Regions from separate parts of the Roseburia yibonii genome, predicted to be linked through region 1. Evidence: predicted binding sites of a transcription regulator. Region 1 holds the regulator's gene; the other holds the start of a gene.
The links. The regulator NrdR, encoded in region 1, represses ribonucleotide reductase genes. The targets are predictions, from matches to a motif close to CACAANATNTTGTG.

Region 1 (4,427 bases):
ACAGCCACATCATATCGTAGGGGATTTTGATTCCGCGAAGCCGGAGATCCTTTCCTTTTTCCGGGGAAAAAGCGGGATCCAGTTTTTAGAGTTTCAGCCGGAAAAGGATGAGACCGATACGGAGCTGGCGTTAAGGCTTGCAATATCACTTGCGCCGGATGAGATCTGTGTGCTTGGGGCAACCGGAAACCGGGTCGATCATGTGTTAGGAAATATTCAACTGTTATGTAAACCACTGGCGCATCACATACCATGCATGCTGGTAGATCCGACCAACCGGATCCGGCTGGTGGACAAACAACTTACGATGCAAAAAGCAGACCAGTTTGGAACTTATGTATCGCTTCTCCCGCTGACGACACAGGCAGAAGGGGTTACGCTTGAGGGATTCAAATATCCGTTGAAGGAATATTGTATGACGAGCGATAATTCCCTTGGTGTCAGCAATGAGATCACAGAAGAGACAGCGCGGATCACGGTAAAGAAAGGAATCCTTATCATGATCGAATCAAAAGACTGATGGATGAAAAATAATATAGAAAGGCGAAAATACTTTTAATACAGGGATTTTCGGATAGGTAAAAGATAAAATGAAATTAGGAATCGTAGGACTTCCAAATGTAGGAAAAAGTACATTATTCAACTCACTGACCAAAGCCGGCGCGGAATCGGCGAATTACCCGTTCTGTACGATCGACCCGAACGTGGGTGTCGTAACCGTTCCGGACGAGCGTCTGACCAAACTCGGTGAGATGTATCACTCCAAAAAGGTGACACCGGCAGTGATCGAATTTGTAGATATCGCGGGTCTTGTAAAAGGCGCCAGCAAGGGAGAGGGACTTGGAAACCAGTTCCTCGCAAATATCCGTGAAGTAGATGCTATCGTTCATGTGGTACGCTGCTTCGAGGATACCAACGTTGTCCATGTAGACGGAAGCGTAGATCCTGCAAGAGATATCGAGACGATCAATCTGGAACTGATCTTTTCCGACGTCGAGATCCTGGAGCGTCGTATCGCAAAAGTGGCAAAGCAGGCGAGAATGGATAAGACACTCGCAAAAGAATTAAAACTGTTAGAGGTTTTAAAGGCGCATCTTGAGGAAGGAAACATGGCAAAGACCTTTGAACTTTCCGAAGATGAGGATGAGATCGAGTGGTATCGTTCCTACAACCTTCTCACCGCAAAACCGGTCATCTATGCCGCAAACGTATCGGAAGATGATCTGGCGGATGACGGGGCAGCCAATCCGCATGTAAAAAATGTAAGAGAACTGGCAGAAAAAGAAAACAGCGAAGTCTTTGTGATCTGTGCGCAGATCGAGCAGGAGATGGCAGAACTGGAAGATGATGAGAAGGCAATGTTCTTAGAAGAACTCGGATTAAAAGAATCCGGTCTGGAAAAACTGATCCGCGCAAGCTACAAACTCCTCGGACTGATCAGCTTCCTTACCTCCGGAGAGGATGAGACAAGAGCATGGACGATCAAAAACGGAACAAAAGCGCCGCAGGCGGCAGGAAAGATCCATACGGACTTTGAGCGTGGATTTATCCGCGCGGAAGTGGTCGCATATCAGGATCTGATGGCGTGTGGCAGCATGGTAGCAGCAAAAGAAAAAGGGCTGGTGCGTCTGGAAGGAAAAGAGTATGTGGTAAAAGACGGAGATATTATTGTATTCCGTTTCAACGTGTAACTGCATAAGATAATAGAAAGAGCGGTTTTGGGATGATGCGGAATGCGTTTTTGTGAACTGCAGGAAAAAGATGTGATCAATGTGGCGGACTGCTGTTTTCTCGGCAATGTCTGTGATCTGGATATCGATGAGAAAACAGGATGTATCCGCGCATTGATCGTACCGCAGCCATGCAGATGGTTTGGTATGTTTTTCCGGGATTTTGAGTATTTTATCCCGTGGAAAAATATCAAATGCATCGGGCGGGATATCATACTTGTGGACGTTTGTCTGGATGACGCGAAACACAAGTTATAAATGCGGCGGAATGGCGGATATCAGTTGACAAGAGCCACACGGAAAGTTATACTTAGAAGCAGTAAGTCCGTGACAGGGAAATCCTGTCCGCGTGTGGGAGGAAAACGACATGAAATGTCCGTTTTGCGGCAGTGACGAGACCAGGGTCATCGATTCGAGACCGGCAGACGACAATACGTCGATCCGGCGCAGACGTCTGTGTGATGACTGCAAGAAGCGATTTACGACCTATGAGAAGGTGGAGACGATTCCACTTGTGGTCATAAAAAAGGACAACAGCAGAGAGCAGTATGACCGTTCAAAGATTATGGCAGGAGTTCTGCGCGCGTGCCATAAGCGTCCGGTTCCCGTCCAGCAGATCAATGAACTGGTGGATGAAGTGGAGACCGAGATCTTTAATCTCGAGGAAAAAGAGATCCAGACTTCCGTGATCGGGGAACTCGTGATGGACAAATTAAAAGATTTAGAGGCAGTCGCCTATGTGCGGTTTGCTTCCGTTTACCGGGAATTCAAAGATGTCAATACATTTATGAATGAGTTGAAGAAGATCCTGGATAAGTAGCAGAAAAATACGAAACGATAAAAGAGCTGGTGGGTAATGAATATAACAGGAATACATCCGATTACTGATATTGATAATTACAACTCCATACGAAGATTAGAGCCGTTACAGGCAGAATCCACAGCGAATGCGGCACAGGAAAACGGGCAGCAGAGCCGGAGTGCCGAAGCAGAAAGCAGTTACGCGAAGCCAAAACAGGCAGAGAAACAGACGTCTTTTGACTATGCGGGGCAGTATGATCCGAAGGCGGAATACGAACTGAAGGGAACAGACAGTGATTTGATGAGCCTGGATGTTGAAAAAGCGATCTCGGATATGAAACGGGATCAGGTGCTTCAGCAGTATCAGTTTTTCGTGGGGGAGAATCTTGGAAACGGCAGTGTGACCAATACCGGTATTGACTGGGAGAAGATCCGCACCAGTGAAAATTTCGAAATTCAATAAAAACAGGGGGCTTATGTGCGAGGCATAGCCCTTTTTTTGAGGAGGAAAACGATGAGAATCCGACCGGAAGAATCCGTATGTATGGTGATCGATTATCAGGAAAAACTGGTTCCTGCAGTTGCGGAGCGGGAAAAATTTCTGGCAAAATCCGAAAAACTCTTACATGGCATGCAGGTGCTCGGCGTCAAAAGGATACTGACCACACAGTACAAAAAGGGACTGGGTGACAATATCGAAAGAATAAAAGAAGCTGCCGGGGAAGCAGAGGAGTTTGACAAGCTGAGTTTCAGCGCATGGGGAGAAAAAGCCGTGCGCGACGCCGTGCCAGAGAACTGCAAAAATATCATCATCTGTGGCATGGAGGCACATATCTGTGTGCTGCAGACCGCACTTGACTTAAAAGAAGCGGGCTATCGGCCGGTGCTTATTGCGGACTGTATCACGGCACGGGATCTGGCGGACAAGCAGACTGCTTTTCTGCGGGCGCAGATGGAGGGCGTGACATTTTCCACCTATGAGTCTATCCTGTATGAACTTTCCGAAGTGGCAGGAACGCCGTCCTTTAAGCGGATATCGGCGATCATAAAAGCATAAAACGGGGGAAGTCATGTTACAGAAATTTTATCCGGGAGACTATGTGGATTCCACATATGTGATCGATTTTGATAAGCTCTATGCAGAAGGATATCGGGGACTGATCTTTGATATCGACAATACGCTCGTGCCGCATGGGGCAAGGGCAGACGAACGGGCAAAAAAGCTGTTCGCGCATTTAAAAGAGCTTGGTTACACCTGCTGCCTGTTATCGAACAACAAGGAACCGCGCGTGAAAATGTTTAATGATGACGTGCAGGTGAATTATATTTTTAAGGCGGGAAAACCGTCGGTCAGAAATTACAAAAAGGCAATGGAAAAGATGGGAACCGATGAGAAAAATACGCTGTTTGTCGGGGATCAGATCTTTACGGATGTGTATGGCGCGAACCGTGCCGGGATACGGACGATCCTGGTAAAGCCGATCCATCCGAAAGAAGAAATACAGATCGTGTTAAAACGATATCTGGAAAAGATCGTATTATTTTTTTATAAACGTTATGTAAAGAAAAATCAGGAGGAAAGAAAATGAAAATCGCAATCGGAAATGATCATGCAGCAGTAGAAATGAAACAGGAGATCAAAAAATATCTGGAAGAGCTCGGACATGAGGTCGTAAATTACGGAACGGACAGCAATGACAGCTGCGACTATCCGGTATACGGCGAGAAGGTCGGCAAAGCAGTTGCGGTAGGCGAGGCAGACTGCGGCGTACTGATCTGTGGTACCGGTGTTGGAATCTCCATCGCTGCCAACAAGGTAAAAGGCGTGCGTGCGGCGGTGTGCTCGGATGTGACGACCGCGCATCTGGTCAAGGAGCACAACAACGCGAATATCAT
Region 2 (4,427 bases), on a different contig from region 1:
GGCAATCACTTCCTGCCTTTTTTAGGGATCGATCCAAACGATATCGCCAGTGTATTCTGCTCGAAAAAGGGCATTTACTTCCGGCAGATGGACAACAATATCTCCGGTATCATCTTAAAAGCCTGGGCATCTAAGGAAGATATGGACATTCCCCGCTGCGCTATCTGACCGTCCGGCTTCTCCATGAGGTCATGGCATTTCCGATGAAAAGCGAGTGTGAAACTTATTTTACCAGATCGCAGATCGCTATTGTAAAAGAAGCCGAACATCTCATTTTAGAAGACCTGTCCAAACGGTTCACCGCAAAAGAGATGGCGGACCGGTTCGGCATCAGCGAGAGCAGTTTTAAAAGGGGATCCTCGGAAACAGCTACCTCTCCTATTTCCGAAAAAAACGAATGGAAAAAGCCGCGGAATTACTGGAATCCACGAATATGAAAGTGATCGACATCGCCATCCGCGTCGGCTATGAGAATCAGGGAAAGTTCGCCAAAGTATTTTCCAATCTGTACGGCGTTCCTCCCCTGGAATTTAGAAGGCTTTCCAAATAAAAAAGTGCATGTATCGCATCCGGCCATATACATGCACTTTCTTTATATTTATCACTTTTTTTTTGCGAATAACTTCTATTTTATAAGTGCATCACGCGCTCTTTGATCTCCTGCGTTCTGCCCTGATTCCAGAACTGGGTTCCGATATAGCCGCAGGTTCTTCTCGCGACATTCATCGTATCCTCATCGCGGTTTCCGCAGTTCGGGCATTCCCATACGAGCTTGCCATCCTCGTCGGTCACGATCTGGATCTGTCCGTCATAACCGCATTTCTGGCAGTAATCGCTCTTGGTATTCAGCTCCGCGTACATGATGTTGTCATAGATGAACTTCATGACATCGAGTACCGCCGGAATATTATCCTGCATATTCGGAACTTCCACATAGCTTACCGCGCCACCCGTGGAAAGCGCCTGGAACTGCGACTCGAATTTCAGCTTGGAAAACGCGTCGATCTCTTCCTTTACGTTTACATGGTAGCTGTTGGTGATGTAGTTTTTGTCCGTCACGTCCTTGATGATGCCAAAACGCTTCTGTAAGCATTTCGCGAATTTATAGGTCGTACTCTCGATCGGAGAACCGTAAATGCTAAATCCGATGTTAGTTTTCTCACACCACTTGTCACACGCGTCGTTCATGTGTTTCATGACCGCAAGCGCAAACGGAGTCGCCTCCGGATCTGTGTGTGATTTTCCAGTCATATAGCGCACGCATTCATAAAGTCCCGCATATCCGAGGGAGATCGTAGAGTATCCGCCATAGAGCAACTTATCGATCGTCTCGCCCTTTTTCAGACGCGCCAGCGCGCCGTACTGCCAGAGGATCGGAGCCGCATCGGAAAGTGTTCCCTTGAGGCGGTTGTGGCGGCACATCAGTGCGCGGTAACAGAGTTCGAGACGCTCGTCAAAGATCTCCCAGAACTTTTTCTCGTCTCCGCCGGAGGATAACGCCACGTCCACAAGGTTGATCGTGACAACCCCCTGGTTGAAACGTCCGTAGAATTTGTATTTTCCATTCTCGTCTTTCCAGACACTTAACGCACTGCGGCAGCCCATAACCGGGAAGCAGTTGCCTTCCTTTAACTCTTTCATCTTTTTCTCGGAGATGTAATCCGGCACCATACGCTTTGCCGTACACTTCGCGGCAAGCTCGGTCAGATAAAAATACGGTGTGCCTTCGGTCACATTGTCATCCTCAAGCACATATAAGAGCTTCGGAAATGCCGGTGTGATCCAGACACCTTTTTCATTCTTCACGCCCTCATAACGCTGTTTTAACATTTCCTCAATGATCAGCGCGAGATCCTTCTTTTCCTGTTCATTTTTCGCCTCGTTCAGATACATGAAAATAGAAAGGAACGGAGCCTGTCCATTGGTGGTCATCAGCGTAATGACCTGATACTGGATCGTCTGAACGCCACGGTTTACCTCTTTTCTGAGACGCCGCTCCACGATCTCGTTCATGACTTCCTCTGACGGAACCTGCGGAAGCAGTTTGGATTCCTCTGCCACTTCCCTGCGGATCTTTTCTCTGGAAACATTGACAAACGGCGCCAAATGTGCCAGAGAAATACTCTGTCCGCCGTACTGGTTACTTGCGACCTGCGCAATGATCTGGGTCGCAATGTTGCATGCCGTGGAAAAGCTGTGCGGCTTCTCGATCAGTGTCTCACTGATGACCGTACCGTTCTGGAGCATATCCTCGAGATTGACCAGATCGCAGTTATGCATATGCTGCGCGTAGTAGTCCGAATCATGGAAATGGATGATACCCTGGCGGTCTGCCTCCACAATATCCGGCGGCAGCAACAGTCTTTTTGTGATATCCTTGCTGACTTCGCCCGCCATATAATCACGCTGTACACTGTTTACCGTCGGATTTTTGTTGGAATTTTCCTGTTTGATCTCCTCGCTGTTGCACTCGATCAAGGTAAGGATCCGGTTATCGGTCGTGTTTGCCTTACGCACGAGCGAACGCTCATAGCGGTAAATGATGTAGTTTTTCGCCACATTAAAAGCTCCGGTGGACAAAATCTGCTTCTCTACCATATCCTGGACTTCCTCAACGGACACCGCGCGTCCTAGCTTCTGGCATTTATACTGGATAAAATCCGCAACGTCCTGAATCTGTTCTTTACTCAGGCGGTTCCCTTCCGTTGCGTCGTTCGCTTTTGTTATCGCAATTATGATCTTAGCCAGATCAAAATCTTCTTCTGATCCATTTCGTTTTGTAATTCGCATTTTGAATCTCCTCCTAATGATAGATTATAACGGTATCTGCTCCGTTTAGCAACTAGATATTGTATTTTTATTTGTTGTTTTATACAATATATAAGATTATGTTCTCAAGCAACATGTGGCAGGCGCCTCTATTTTTCTGCAAAAGAATCTTAGTGTCTGACAACTGACCTGTTCCGGATTCCCGGTTTTTCCCCCATAATATGCGGGTGATCCGCCCAAAAGCGGATCTTGTATTTTCAGACTTTTCTTTCATACTTTCCTGTGTTACAATATTAGAGTTGCCACGCGACAATTCTACGGGAGAAAAAGGAGTTTTAATAAGAAAATGAAAAAAACATGGAATGTAAACGTAAACGGAACGAATCACGTCATTGAATATAAAACGGGATTCGGCGGTATCAAGATCAGTATAAACGGAACCGCAAACAAGGTAAAATCCCAGAACTGGTTTATTATGATGCTTGACTACCCGATCCAGATTGACGGAACCGAGGTCCGCGTTGTGGCGCTCGGAAGCAAGGTACGTCTCGCGGTAAATGGCATTTATCAGGACAATGGCCAGTCTTACCAGCCATTAAACCGTATCCCGACCTACTGTCATGTACTTCTCGGCATCAGCTGTATTGCCGGCTTTCTGCTCTGCGGATGGGTCGGTCTTGCGATCGGCATTTTGTTTGGAACACTTTACATCAAACAGGGACTGTCCGGGAAAACCGGTGTCGTGATCGGATCTTTTATCGGCTGCTGCGCGATCCAGATTGCCATCATGATCGCTGTTTTACTTCTGCAGTACTAAAAAGGAGTATTTGCCATGGAATCCATGAATCAGAATGAAAATCAGTATACACAGACACCGGATGGCTGCTCCACACAACAGCCTTACCACCAGCCGGTTATTATTGCCGGAAATCCGGCGGAAGATAAACGGCGTACCAAAAATCTCGCCATCATCTCTCTGGTATGCGGCATTCTCTCGATCGTGTTCTGCATCTTTTTCTATGTCAGTATCATCCTTGGGATCGCAGGGCTGATCCAGGCATTGATCAGCCTTGGGCAGCACAGAGATGGCAGAAGCCATGCAATCGCAGGTGTTATCACCAGTACGATCGGAACAGTGTTATCCGTCATATCGTTTCTGGTGTGGATTCTCGTTATTGCAAACATCTAAGCAGGACGGAATATGACAGACATTACTACAAAAAAGAGTTTTCGGATCGATCTGAACCCGAAAACTCTTTTTCTTTTCCCTGTTATTTTAAGCCGACACAAACATCACCCGATTGCGCCTTGCCAGCGCGATCGCGATATGGCAGACTTCCATCAGCGCGCAGATCTTATCCGCCACTGTGATGATCCATGCCTCTTTGTTTCTCGGAAGAGGTCCAAGCGGAAACATATGCGACAGGATCGCGTCCCACTCACGTTCGCTGATCTGAAAAACTTCCTTGCTGTTTTTCGCCGCAACCTTCGGATGATAAAACGCCTGATGTTCTCCGGTCGGCGTCTTCTCATGAAAGTCATACAGGCAGAAATCATGCAAAAGCCCGGCACGCGCGGCAACACTGGCGTCTGCGCCAAACAGATCCGCCATCCGCCAGGACAGATAGGACACATTCAGGCTATGCATCAGCCGGTTC

Region 2: a site for NrdR is predicted at 2,841-2,854, ahead of nrdD (anaerobic ribonucleoside-triphosphate reductase). Genes of this name have one in related genera too.

Annotation. Positions count from the first base shown of each region.
Region 1 is NZ_JACOQH010000001.1:209,564-213,990, reverse strand. It holds gene H8Z76_RS01075 (thiamine diphosphokinase) at 1-520, shown strand, start outside; gene ychF (redox-regulated ATPase YchF) at 591-1,691, shown strand; gene H8Z76_RS01065 (YlmC/YmxH family sporulation protein) at 1,734-1,988, shown strand; gene nrdR (transcriptional regulator NrdR) at 2,098-2,550, shown strand; gene H8Z76_RS01055 (hypothetical protein) at 2,587-2,994, shown strand; gene H8Z76_RS01050 (isochorismatase family protein) at 3,046-3,588, shown strand; gene H8Z76_RS01045 (YqeG family HAD IIIA-type phosphatase) at 3,602-4,120, shown strand; gene rpiB (ribose 5-phosphate isomerase B) at 4,117-4,427, shown strand, end outside.
Region 2 is NZ_JACOQH010000003.1:225,431-229,857, forward strand. It holds gene H8Z76_RS05975 (hypothetical protein) at 1-168, shown strand, start outside; gene H8Z76_RS05980 (helix-turn-helix transcriptional regulator) at 356-550, shown strand; gene nrdD (anaerobic ribonucleoside-triphosphate reductase) at 631-2,790, opposite strand; gene H8Z76_RS05990 (hypothetical protein) at 3,116-3,586, shown strand; gene H8Z76_RS05995 (DUF4190 domain-containing protein) at 3,602-3,958, shown strand; gene H8Z76_RS06000 (HD domain-containing protein) at 4,046-4,427, opposite strand, start outside.